DNA from 4 places in the Paenibacillus sp. FW104-T2 genome. Region 3 is predicted to be linked to each of the others. Evidence: riboswitches for the same ligand, from Rfam matches in the RefSeq annotation. Region 3 holds a riboswitch; each other region holds the start of a gene.
The links. A riboswitch is a leader RNA that binds a small molecule or an ion and turns the genes downstream of it on or off. The one in region 3 is predicted to bind cyclic di-AMP.
Positions count from the first base shown of each region.

Region 1 (3,157 bases), on a different contig from region 3:
CAGCCGTTACAGGGCCGGCTGCTCGGGCCAGTCTCTCCGTAAGTGCCCCAATTCCCGGGCCGATTTCGAGTGCGCCCTTGGACTCGTCCAGATCCGCTGCACTTACAATTTTGTTCAATATATTCTGATCAATTAGAAAGTTCTGACCTAGACTTTTTTTAAAGGAGAAACCGTGTCTCTGAATTATCTCTTTCGTTCGCTTGGGTGTTGCAATTTCCAAAGTCTCATCCATGCCATTCATACGCTCACAATCCTTCACGTTCAATTTGCGATAATGCTGCAGAAAACTCTTCCCGGCTAATTTGGAATACACCCAGCCGCTTGTGGAACTGCTTTCCGTTGCAGTAACCGATGCCCAGCAGATTCCCCATCTCCATACGTCTTGCGGCTGCCTGCGGGTGCACAATCAGTCCTGCTGCAATCAAGTCCTCCCAATCGATCTGGCTCGGCATACCCTCATACGAGGTATGCACACGCTCCAGCGCATGGCGGATTGCCTCAGGTGAGGCATTCTCGACCCCGATATCCCCTTTACGGGTTGCATCCGCTTCCGGAATAAAAGCATGCTTGCAGCCTGGGACCTTATTCGCAATGATTTTGCGAATGCGCTCACCGGCATGATCCGGGTCTGTTAAAACAATCACGCCGCGTCTCTCCTGTGCCAGTGCAATTCGCTTCAGGATTCGCTGATTGATGGCTGATCCGCCGGTCTCAATGGTGTCTGCCTCAACAGCCCGCCGGATGGCGACGGTATCGTCCCGTCCTTCTACCACAATGACTTCTTTTATCATGTTCCATTTCTTCCTTTCTAACGCAAAAAGAAGAGGAATATCCTCTTCTCTGCCAAACGGCGGCGAGCCTATTCAGACTCCACCGCCGCATATTCCGCATGATTCATTCATGCAACTATTTTATAGCATTCCCATTTCAAAGTAAAACGATTTTAGTTCGCTTCCGGCTTCACCGGACCGATCACATATACCGTCTTGCCTTTCTTACGTCCGAAATTCAGGGCATGCTTTACACTGTCATAATATACATCGATTTTGTTGCCTTTAATGGCGCCGCCGGTATCTTCCGCACGACGGAAGCCGAGGCCCTCAATGTACACCCACCAGCCGATCGGAATCACTTTTGGATCGACCGCAATGGTCCGTCCTTCAGTTACCCGGGTACCGGAAGCTGTTTTTGTACCAATGCCAGGCTCCTCAGAAGAGTAAGCGGTCATCGATACATTTTTAAGTACTTTGGAATATTTAAAAGAAGTGCCTGAGACGGTAATCACTTTGCTGCCTGATGCAGCGGTTTTCTTCGAGTTCGTTGTCGTTGCTTTCTTTGCTGTGGAGGTTTGGGCCGATACCGTCTGAATCTCCGGCTGCTTCACAACAGGTTTTGCTTTGGTTCCGACAGCAATAACTTTATCGACACGGTTGGTCGATACCGATTTGCCCACCATCTTTTTGGAGACTAGCTCTCCATCCTGAAACACCTTTTCGATATGCTGTACAAGTGTACCTTCTTTGCCGTTTACGATGACGCGATTGTCACCTTTGTACAAGCTAGGGTCAGCCGTTTTGATTACTTTGTACGCAATCGGCTGTTCCACTTCCACTGTACGCTTTGTTACACGCACTACGCGAATTTTCATATCTGCCTTGATTGGTGTTGCGAGCGCAGGATAAACCTTATCCTCACTGGCAACTTCAATTCCAGATTTCTGAATTGCATCTTCTACCGATGAATCGGTTGTATACAGAGTCTTGGTGTCTCCGTCTGCCGTAATGTTGACTGGAACGGCCCGCTCAATAACAATGCGGTCTCCATCTGCGATTGCCCCGTTCAAAGGCATGGATACCTCATCGTGGGGGCTGACTGTGATTGATTGCTCCTCCAGCATTTCTTGAAGCATTCCTGTACGAGTCTCTACCGCTTGAGCTTTGCCATCAATAACCAGCGAAATTTGTTTCCCGGCTTGACCGTAAACGACTAACAAGATCATGATTGTAAGCGCGATTGAGAAAATAGCGATCAGTGCCATTTGACGCATGTTCTCATGCTTCCACCGCAACGCGTAAGACTTACTGGATGATCGTGACTCATGGGTCTCTTCTGGTTGGAATGTGCCCACTTCTCCGTCCTCCTTCATAGCCTCGCCGTCTAAAGTTAATGCATGATGTCTTTGACGCGACTATACCAAATTTTCTACAGAACTGATCGATATCTCAATGACCGGTTCTGCACCATGAACCACTCTTCGCAACATGATGTCACCACCTGAATTCTTACCGTATGATGACCTTGTTTCTTTTATTCAAAAACAAAAAAGCCAAAGAAAGAGTGTAAGAGGAACTCTTTCGTGGCTTCCGAATGATTTTGAATATCGGAAATTCATGCACGAGGTTGCCTCTCTTTTTCCGCTTGCGAGGTTAGCTGTCGGGTTCGGGCGAAAGAGAGCCGCCCTATCTCCGGTCACCCGCTCATGGCGGATGCCCTTGAATTCACCCCGAGACCCAAAGAAGAAATCAAATAGTGCTTCGCAAATGCATCCGCTGCTTTTGGGTCAGCGAACGATGCGCATCAGCTGCTTACACTGATGTTTAAGCCCTATTGGTTCCCCCGCTCTCCGTTAACGGAGACTCAGCGAGATCGGTTCATGAAAAGTATTGTTGTGTCATCGGAAAGTGTCCCTTTGTTCATCCCCCGAACATCTGTCCAATTTTCCGCACAACAATTCACTGAAAAGATGATATCCTGTTTCGATGCATGTTGTAAAGCGTTGTTCAAGTACGTTTTTCTAAATATTTGGTTAAAATATTGTAATATTCTTCATTTATTTGGATCAAAAAGCAAATTCGCTCCGTCTACCTCTCTTTTTCACCGCATTTGCTTCGTTTTTTAACGAATTCCAAATCGTTCCATGGCATTTTTGGTCGTTATTGCAGCAATTTCCTCTACCGAAATGCCTTTAATTTCCGCAGCTGCTTCTGCAACCAGACGTACATGCGCTGTTTCATTTCGTTTTCCACGATAAGGATGTGGTGTAAGATATGGGGAGTCGGTTTCAATGAAAAATCGGTCCATCGGTACCTTCGCCAGTACCTCTTTCGGCTGCTTGGCATTTTTGAACGTAATTGGTCCACCGAAGGATAGATGGAAC
Region 1 covers NZ_JBYTCE010000027.1:14,756-17,912, reverse strand. Annotated here, with positions in the region: gene rsmA (16S rRNA (adenine(1518)-N(6)/adenine(1519)-N(6))-dimethyltransferase RsmA) at 1-241, opposite strand, end outside; gene rnmV (ribonuclease M5) at 246-791, opposite strand; gene AC3WQ3_RS25395 (resuscitation-promoting factor) at 944-2,128, opposite strand; cyclic di-AMP (ydaO/yuaA leader) riboswitch at 2,400-2,653, opposite strand; gene AC3WQ3_RS25390 (TatD family hydrolase) at 2,896-3,157, opposite strand, start outside.
Region 1: linked by a shared signal. The riboswitch ahead of AC3WQ3_RS25395 (resuscitation-promoting factor) and the one ahead of AC3WQ3_RS19695 (NlpC/P60 family protein) in region 3 are both predicted to bind cyclic di-AMP.

Region 2 (3,157 bases), on a different contig from region 3:
CTGTCGTCACGACGCTCGGCCCCGAGGGGGCTGTGTACGCGGCAGCGCCAGGCGGCCGCGTACAGGCAGGGCGTGCCGGCGCTTGCCGTGCGCCGGGCTACGCCGTAAGCGCCGTCGATACGACCGGCGCTGGCGATTGTTTCAACGGCGCGCTGGCGGTAGCCCTCGCGCGCGGGGAAACACTGGACGCGGCAGTAGGCTATGCCATGGGAGCGGCCGCGTTATCCGTAACGAAGCTCGGCGCCCAGTCGGGGATGCCCTATGCACGTGAAGTGGAAGCCTTTTTGGCAGAACACGCAGCCAGAGGCTGAACGATATGACGAAGAGGCCCGTACCATTCCCGAGAGGGAAGGCAGGGGCCTCTTTGCTGTATATCATGAACCTTATTTCTTCTCGGCCAGCCACATCGCGATATTGGCAATTTCCTCGTCCTTCAGCTTGTCTTTGAAGGAAGGCATGCCGCCTTTACCTTTGATAATGGTAGAGTAGATCTTCTCCACATCATCCTTGCTGCCGATGTTTGCGAGAGCAGGTCCTACGCCACCTTGAAGCTGATCTCCGTGACACGTTATACAATTGGCTTTGACCAGTGCTTCAGCCTGTCCGGCATCCATTGCCACTTCCGGCATGGTTGGTTTCGCTTCTTCAGCCACTTCCTCTTTCCCTGGAAGCGTAAACATTAATACAATAGCCAATGCGCATGCTGCAAAAAATACCCCGCTCATGATCCATTTGTGCATCCGTTATGTCCCCTCCAGAATGAAAGATCATCTAAACTGAAACTGTCCATATCATTATAACGGAACCTGTTAAGACATCATAGCATTTTGTGGTAATTTTTTGAACTAATCACATAAACGGGCATGAATTTCTTTTGGTTATGCGGTTTAACGGTTAACGAGGTCCTTCATAGACCATGCAATAAAAAGGCTTCAAACCGCTTGGTGTCTGTCGTTCATACGTATCCTTGGTGACAAATCCGGCCTTGAGATAAACCCGCATAGCTCGCGTATTCCAGGTGAGTACTTCGAGATCAATCTCATGACTAGGGTTCCGCCGAATGGCTTCCTTCACGATCGCAGAGACGAAGGCAGTACCGCGACCTTGTCCACACTGTTCGGGGTGCATACCAAGCCCAATCCGCGTCACGCCTTCAAGAGGAAAGAATTGAACGAATCCGCAAAGTTGGTCCTGCTCTCCGAGTACAACTGCATATTGCTCTTTTCGAAGCTGCTCATCGCCGAATTCAACCTCCAGCGCCTTCATCTGTTCCCAGGGCAGCCAGGTATAGATGTTATAGGGTGGTTCATATGTCCAGCTGCAGATCAATGCTGCATGTTCTTCCTGCATCGGCACAACGTGAAACGTTACAGAAGCTTCATCCACACCACTGCACGCTCCTTTCATTGTGAACAAGCTACTTTTAGTCATACGCTAATCGTTTATAACATATGTCATTTCATATTTAATCCTGATTTCACTCTACAAAAGAGGAGGGCATTTGGCAAGGTTTTGCTCCCTTGAAAAAAAGTGAAACAAAAGTTCCTGGAATTTCGTTTATATTATAGCAGGATGGGTAAAAACATCATAAGGGCACGGACGAACAAGCACAAAAAAACCGCCGGATACATTCCTGCGGAGAATGTACCGGGCGGTTGATTTATGCTTCGTTACAGTATGATGTTGCTCAGCTTGTCCCTAGTCGAGGGCCAGTGATTCATATGCGTCCGTGCTCATAATCCGTTTAGCGCCAACATAGCGGTTGGCCCAGTAGTTCTCACTCAAAGAACTAATGGTAACTCCTTTGGAAGACGAGGAGTGTGCAAACTTTCCTTCTCCCACGAAAATCCCTACGTGTGAAACCCCTTTACCCGTTGTATTGAAGAAAACCAGATCGCCTGGTCTCATTTCCATGCGGGATACCGAGTCACCCATGTCGAATTGGGAACTGGATTGACGAGCCAAATCGATGCCCAGCTTTTCGAATACATACCGTGTGAATCCAGAGCAGTCAAAGCCGTTAAGCGTTGTTCCACCACTTTTGTATGTAGTTCCCATTGCTGAATCAATTACTTTATCCATTTTTGAATCTGCGAATGCGCTGCCTGCTCCAAGTGATAGTGCAAATGTTAAGCTAAGGACAGCTGCTGTTAATTTCTTTTTGAACAAGAGATATACCCCTTCCAACGCCTGCGAGGTTAGCTTAAGGATTCGGTTGAAGGTCCCCTATGATCCCTCTGTAGCAAGATCAATTCACCCATAACTGGTTCCCCCGCTTCCCAGGTGCCAGGAATTTGGCTATGCTAGTTGTGCACCTGCGAAATCAAGAAATGACGATTTAATTTTAAGTAGTTACAATTCATAAGGTAAAGATTACAAAGTTGTTACTAAAAACTCACTGCGATTATTGTAACAGAGGAGTAAGCCTTTGGCAACGTTTAACAAGAAAATTAGCAAAAAAAACCTCGACCTTTGACGGGGAAAGGTCGGGGTTTGCGTTTGTGAAGCGTTAACATTGACATAAGTTTACATGAAGATGGTAACAATTTTCGTGCGGTTCATTACACTTTTTAACCTTTGGAGGACTTGGACTGCCACAGACGGAAATGAGCGCATATCTTCCATATATCCAACAAACATCTGGCGAGCGGATAGGTTTGTTGCAGGATCAGACCCATGAGACCTGTCAGGAACCACGAAGCAGATGTGAAGGCACCGAAGATGAGCAGATGAATTCCTCCCAGAACCACTGCGATACCAATGAGAGAAATGATATGACGCAAAGCGAGCAATAGACCGAGAAATGTACCTTTTACCCCGCCCTGATCCTCGGGAGCTGTAGCGCCAAACTGCATATATAACAAAGCATGATGTATGATCCATCCATATACAATCCATCCGGCTACATATGGAATGCCTGGCAGCAGCAGCTGCAGCGAGTGGAATCCATCCAGAAAGATACTATACAGCTTGGGGATCAACCAGTAAGCAGGCAGCAGCAATAATAGCGTTTTAATGAAATGAAGAAGCATCATCGGTTTCCACACTGCCTTGATCCCACGTATAAAAGGAATACGTTCTTCTGTATGATTGAAGTGTTGTAATGAATAGAGTAGCCCTGCCTGGATGAGAGGGGTAATCAGCATGCGGAGCAGGA
Region 2 covers NZ_JBYTCE010000033.1:16,805-19,961, forward strand. Annotated here, with positions in the region: gene rbsK (ribokinase) at 1-311, shown strand, start outside; gene AC3WQ3_RS27215 (c-type cytochrome) at 384-740, opposite strand; gene AC3WQ3_RS27220 (GNAT family N-acetyltransferase) at 895-1,407, opposite strand; gene AC3WQ3_RS27225 (C40 family peptidase) at 1,699-2,169, opposite strand; cyclic di-AMP (ydaO/yuaA leader) riboswitch at 2,173-2,310, opposite strand; gene AC3WQ3_RS27230 (hypothetical protein) at 2,571-3,157, opposite strand, start outside.
Region 2: linked by a shared signal. The riboswitch ahead of AC3WQ3_RS27225 (C40 family peptidase) and the one ahead of AC3WQ3_RS19695 (NlpC/P60 family protein) in region 3 are both predicted to bind cyclic di-AMP.

Region 3 (3,157 bases):
TTTAAAGGAAAAAGCCTATTTTTTGAACAATGCCTTTGCATGACCGCGGATTTCATTTATAATGGGGTTATGTTAGGGAGAGGAGGCAACACCATGGGGAACCAACCGGCATCAGAACAATTTTTTATTGAAAAGCTGGCGGAGTCGAAAGTTCATTTTGAACGTGCCCTGGATTGTAAACATACGGAATTTGATGACCTTTATCCCTATATGATTGAACATCCTCAATTTTTCTGGTACAAACGCTATGTTGCCTGGTCAGAGTTGCTGACCATTGTAGGCTTGTGTGAAGAGTTGTCCTTCGCTTGGAAAGAACAATTTACACCACATCAAGTGGAGTACCTTGAAGAACGTGTGATGTCCGCCAAAGTGCTTGATTTTTGGTTCGAGAAGAACGACAGCAAAGAGCACGCGCAGCGGTAACTTTCAGTCGGGACATTTTTCGAATGACATAACAGTCCAATACAGTCACGTGAGACCTAAATGACTCTTCATTTAGGTCTCTTTTTGTAAATTATTTTGGAACATAGGAGCCATAGACATGATTAGTGATGCAGAATTGGATGCACTGCGCTTATCGGGTGAAAAAGTAAGAGTGGTACGGGATGGTTTGGAGTCCAACGATGTAACAGGGATTATCGTTGCATGGGATGGGGAACAGGTGCTTATCCGTCGCCAGAACAGACGTGTGGTCAAGCTGGACCGCAGCTATCGCTATCAGCTCTTTAGCGAACCGCGCCAAAGCCCGGCTGATGAATAGAGCCGCTCTGGAGACGGATGCATGGAATTACCATGGATGGTTTGGCATAATTCCGACACTCGGGAGAGAAGATAGGTACAGCGAGAATTCGTAAACTTATCAGCCGAGAGGATGTGCGGGTAGCCATGACATTGATGAATGATAAGGTACATGCCTACAAGGATCAGATTGGAGAATTAAGCGATGTATTGCCTGGCGTAGTCAAAGCGTATCACGAATTTACGGGTGAATGCTTTCAGTCAGGTGCCATTGATGCCAAAACCAAGCAGCTGATTGCCCTCGGCATCGGATTGTTTGCCAATAACGAAGTATGTACGTTTTACCACGTAGAAGAGGCACGTGCGAAGGGCGCAACCGATCAGGAGATTATGGAGACGGTTGCGGTAGCCGGAGCAGTAGGCGGCGGTCACGCGCTGTCTCAAGGCGCAATGCGTGTGCAAAAGGCATTGCACTAAGGTTTCTCCTGCAAGTGAGCTGAATAACTAGACAGCAAAACAGGCTCTGGAATGATCCAGAGCCTGTTTCTTGTCCAACTTATATTTTTCCTAGCATCTTGTTATACATAAATTGTCCAGTCACCCGGCGTGCGGTAACGTAGCGAGTGTTGAAATACGGATTTGATAATTTGGTAATGCTGACACCTTTGCTGCTGGAAGCATGAGCGAATTGTCCGCCCCCGATGTATACGCCTGTATGCGAAATGCCGCTGCCTGAAGTGTTGAAGAATACCAGATCACCTGTGCGGATATTGGCTTTGGATACCGGAGTACCCGCCTTGGCCTGCTGCTGTGAAGTACGTGGCAAATCAATGCTATATTTTTGGAAGAGATATCTCATAAATCCAGAGCAATCAAACCCGGCCAGCGTCGTGCCGCCCCACTTGTAAGGAATTCCAGTCATGTTGTTAACGACGGTGTTGATACTGCTTGCCTCAGTGCTTGCTGCACCAGATGTGAATAGAACGGCTGCGCCAAAAATAGAAATGATCAGTTTTTTCAAAATCAATGTTCTCCCTTCGATGCCTACGGAGTTAGCTAAGGGTTCGGTAGAAGGTTCCCTATATTTCCTATGTATAAGAATAATTCACCCAAAATGGTTCCCCCGTTTTCAAACATGAAACTCGGCAAATGAATAATTAAGTTTTTGTAACCTTTTGAAACTATATTGCATAAATGCGTAATTGTCAAACCTTTCTTCCTTCTGCAATGTTAACGGAATTCAAGACTTTTTGTGAAAAATAGTAGTTCTCCATGTTTATTTATGATGACAAAAACGTAATTTGTGTTTCATCAGCACAGAAATTGGACAAATAAGTAAATTGGAGTATTAGAGGAGAGCACGGTTCATTCTCATCAGGGAAAGTCAGGTCTCGACCAGATTTTATAACTTTCGGTTATCGTAGTTTTATACCAAATCATTTAATTGTTGACACATTGAATTTCACATGATATATTATTTCTTGTCGCCGCGATAGATTATCTCGGAGATATACCATATGCGGTCGTGGCGGAATTGGCAGACGCGCACGGTTCAGGTCCGTGTGGGCTAACCCCCCGTGGAGGTTCGAGTCCTCTCGACCGCATCAATTCATACATGAGGTTTCTGATCTGCTTTTTCTGGCAGATTGGGGACCTTTTTGTTTTTTAAATACATTATAGATGCTGCAGTTCATCAAATGAGAAAAACAAAATAGCTGTATGCAAGTCGAGCTTCTGTTTGGAGCGCCGGCTGAAAAAGGATATTGTTGAACAATAGGCATTTCTTCAGGTCCCATTGCCTCTTGGCAAAAAGCACCTCGAATAACCCCAGGATTTTCAAGACAAAATGTACATAAATGGGGTGAATTGTCTATGAGGAAAAAAGGGATTCGGAAATTGCCTTGGATTTTGTTATTGGCCATGCTTATCGGATGTCAGAGCTCGAAACCTAAAGAACAGGATTTGATGCGGATAAATTCCGCTAATGGTAACAATGCGAAAAAAGTCATTTTCCTGATGGTGGACTCTTTAATGTATCAGGCGATCGACCAAGGAATCAGCAAGCAGGAGCTTCCTGTCTTACAATTTCTGATCAAGAACGGGCAATATTATAAAAATCTGGTCAGTTCTTTTCCCACGATGTCCGTCACGATCGACAGCTCCTTGCTTACCGGTGCATATTCGGACCTTCACCGTGTGCCGGGTCTGACTTGGTATTCTGCGGAATACAAAAAAATGATCATGTACGGAACCGGCCCGACGGAAGTGCTCAAACAAGGAGTGCACCCGGTAGTGACCGATGCTCTAATCCATTTAAACGGGAGTCATTTGAACAGGAATTTACCTACGATCTATGAGGATCTTGCCCGGCAAGGATTAAAATCGGGTTCAATCAACGGCCTGATATACAGAGGGATGT
Region 3 covers NZ_JBYTCE010000016.1:65,632-68,788, forward strand. Annotated here, with positions in the region: gene AC3WQ3_RS19680 (hypothetical protein) at 94-423, shown strand; gene AC3WQ3_RS19685 (hypothetical protein) at 542-760, shown strand; gene AC3WQ3_RS19690 (carboxymuconolactone decarboxylase family protein) at 886-1,215, shown strand; gene AC3WQ3_RS19695 (NlpC/P60 family protein) at 1,295-1,759, opposite strand; cyclic di-AMP (ydaO/yuaA leader) riboswitch at 1,765-1,896, opposite strand; tRNA gene AC3WQ3_RS19700 (tRNA-Leu) at 2,258-2,342, shown strand; gene AC3WQ3_RS19705 (alkaline phosphatase family protein) at 2,611-3,157, shown strand, end outside.

Region 4 (3,157 bases), on a different contig from region 3:
TTGTTTATTCCGAATGCATGATACAGCAATTTTGCGGTGGATTGGTACGGCATATGTAGAAGTCATACGCGGTACGCCGATGCTGGTTCAATTGATGATTATTTATTATGGTCTTGCCTTGACATTTGGTATTACGTTCTCGCCTCTTCAGGCGGGTATTTTAACACTTTCCATCAATAGTGGTGCTTACCTGGCAGAGATCTTCCGTGCAGGGATTCAAGGCGTTGACCGTGGTCAACTGGAAGCAGCCCGTTCGCTTGGGATGGGTAGAGCCGCGGCCATGAGATTTATTATTTTGCCTCAGGCCTTCAAAGCTGTACTGCCTGCCATCGGTAATGAATTCGTAACCATCATCAAGGAATCTTCCATTATCTCGGTCATTGGTATGGTTGATATCATGTATCAGGCAAGTGTAGTCAAAAACATTACGTACCAAGGAATGAATCCGTTCCTTATTGCAGCAGCCATATACTTTGTATTGACATTCATTTTGTCCAAGCTGCTGGGTCGACTGGAAAGGAAGTTGAGTGCAAGTGATAGACGTTAGACAATTACACAAATCCTACGACAAAAATGAAGTACTTAAAGGCATAGATGTCTCAATTGGCAAGGGCGAGGTCGTTGTCGTGATTGGTCCTTCAGGATCAGGCAAAAGTACCTTCCTTCGCTGTCTTAACCTGTTGGAGCAGCCTACTTCAGGTGAAATTAATTTCGAAGGCGTATCGATCACGGATCCCAAACACAACATTAATGCAACGCGGGAGAAAATGGGGATGGTGTTCCAGCACTTTAATCTGTTTCCGCATAAAACCGTGGAGCAAAACATTACCATTGCCCCGATCAAAGTCAAAAAGCAGTCTGCACAGGAAGCCAAGCAGATCGCCGCAGACTTGCTTAAAACCGTGGGGCTATTGGATAAAAAAGATGCTTATCCAAGTCAGCTGTCTGGTGGGCAGAAGCAGCGGATTGCCATTGCCAGAGCGCTTGCGATGCAGCCGCATGTGATGCTGTTTGACGAGCCGACGTCTGCACTTGACCCTGAAATGGTTGGTGAAGTACTCGACGTTATGAAGCGCCTGGCTGAAGGCGGCATGACGATGGTTATTGTTACCCACGAGATGGGCTTTGCCCGTGAAGTCGGTGATCGCATCATCTTTATGGATGGCGGTGTAATTGTGGAGGAGGGAACACCAGATGAAGTATTTGGTCAACCTAAGCATCCACGTACGCGTGACTTTCTCGGTAAAGTTTTGTCATAGCCTTTGAGCATGATCCAGTCAGTGAACCGGATTAAATAGAATGAACAAAAAAACGAAATTAAACAACCTTGCTCACGTCACGTTAGCAGGGTTGTTTTTTTGTGCATGGGTAAGGATCCAGTGTCGTAAAAGTAACGTTTCTGTCATTGTTCCAGAGCTGCTTGATCGCTCTTTTTTAAGAAAAATCCTTATTTTTTAAGCATCATAATGTGTTGTTATAGACAGTTGGTAACATTTACTACGGACCCTGGTTACAAAATTGTGATATATTGTTCCTGCCGAAACTTCCTGAGGAGGAAGTGTGGAGGATGTAATGATGCAGACCGTGGAGGGGAAGATTGAAACGCACGCTGCTTGGGGTGAATTAGGGGTACATAACGCAAGACGAATGTAACAGAGACCTATAGGGTGGTTTCCTCCATCCGAATCCGACAACTAACTTCGCAGGCACAATGAGGGAGGAAGACCATGATTAAGAAGAGAACTATAGCCAAAACAGCAACAGCCCTGCTGACAGCAGCAATGCTCATTCAGGCCGTTCCAGCTCACGCTGATTCTGTTCACGTGGCCAAAGAGGGGGATACCTTCTATACCTTATCGAAACAATATGGAGTTGGACTGAACACTCTGGTTAAAGCAAACAGTGATATTTCACCTTACAACATTTATGGTGGTTTGAAAATTACGATTCCTGGAAAAGCAAACACGGCCTCAGCTGCTCCAGCAGCGAAAAGCTCGACGGGTGCTAAGACGATTACGACAGCTAGCCTTGATGTGAATGCTGATGATAAAGTCGTTCAGGCCTGGGGCAAAACGTTTGATTACAGTAAATCCATTGATGTGAAAGCAACAGCGTACTCTGCAGCCGCTTCCGAAAATGGTGGATGGGGTCCTGTTGATTACTTCGGTAATCCACTTGAACTCGGCACGATTGCAGTAGACCCTAGTGTGATCCCACTGGGTACGAAGGTTCTTGTTACAGGTCACTCCCATCCGGGGCTGCCTAAGCAGGCATTTGTGGCTACTGCCCGGGATATCGGCGGGGCGATCAAAGGGAAACGGATTGATATTTTCATTCCTGGAAGCCAGAAGTCTGTGAGCACATTTGGTTTTCAGGATGTTGAACTTTATATCTTGAAATAAGTATCAGCGCCAATAAAAGGGTGCCTTTATGACACGATTAACGTGAAATAAGGGTACCCTTTTTCTTTATTAAAACGCGCAAGATTGGTAGTTCTATAACTTGTGTGTTTGGTTTACGAAGCCGAGTATTATTTGCTTTTTGGCAATTGCAGCATTTCGTCCAAAGTCACCAGATTAAAGCCCCTGCATCGAAGTTCATCTATAATCTCCGGAAGTGCTCCAATGGTACCGGACAGATTGGAGCCCACGCCTCCGCCCGCGTGTTGAAGAATGATGGAGCCTGGCTTGACTGCAGATAGAACGTTCTGCTTCACTTGCTCTTTGCTGAGGCCTTTCCAATCGAGCGAATCCACATTCCAGTTGACGATGCTGTATTGCTGTCTTGCGGCCCATTGTAGCTGTTTCTCATTAATGTCCCCGTATGGAGGACGAATCATTTTAGGTGTATACCCGGTCAGTTTACGAATAATGTCGCCGGTATGTAGAATTTGTTTGCGAAAAGCATTCAAAGACAGCTTACTGAATTCAGGGTGGTTGTAACTGTGGTTCCCAACAATGTGACCTTCCCTAACGATCCGTCTGACGAGGTCGGGATGTTTCTCAGCCCGGTTGCCGACAATAAAAAAAGTCGCTTTTACATTATATTTCTTTAAAATATCCAATACCTGCGGAGTGAAGCGCGGATCAGGCACATCATCAAAAGTCAGTGCTACCTGTCTGGTTGAAGGTCCATTGGTCTTGAACGTATCGGCATA
Region 4 covers NZ_JBYTCE010000009.1:67,423-70,579, forward strand. Annotated here, with positions in the region: gene AC3WQ3_RS13355 (ABC transporter substrate-binding protein/permease) at 1-547, shown strand, start outside; gene AC3WQ3_RS13360 (amino acid ABC transporter ATP-binding protein) at 534-1,259, shown strand; cyclic di-AMP (ydaO/yuaA leader) riboswitch at 1,526-1,725, shown strand; gene AC3WQ3_RS13365 (3D domain-containing protein) at 1,728-2,402, shown strand; gene AC3WQ3_RS13370 (polysaccharide deacetylase family protein) at 2,531-3,157, opposite strand, start outside.
Region 4: linked by a shared signal. The riboswitch ahead of AC3WQ3_RS13365 (3D domain-containing protein) and the one ahead of AC3WQ3_RS19695 (NlpC/P60 family protein) in region 3 are both predicted to bind cyclic di-AMP.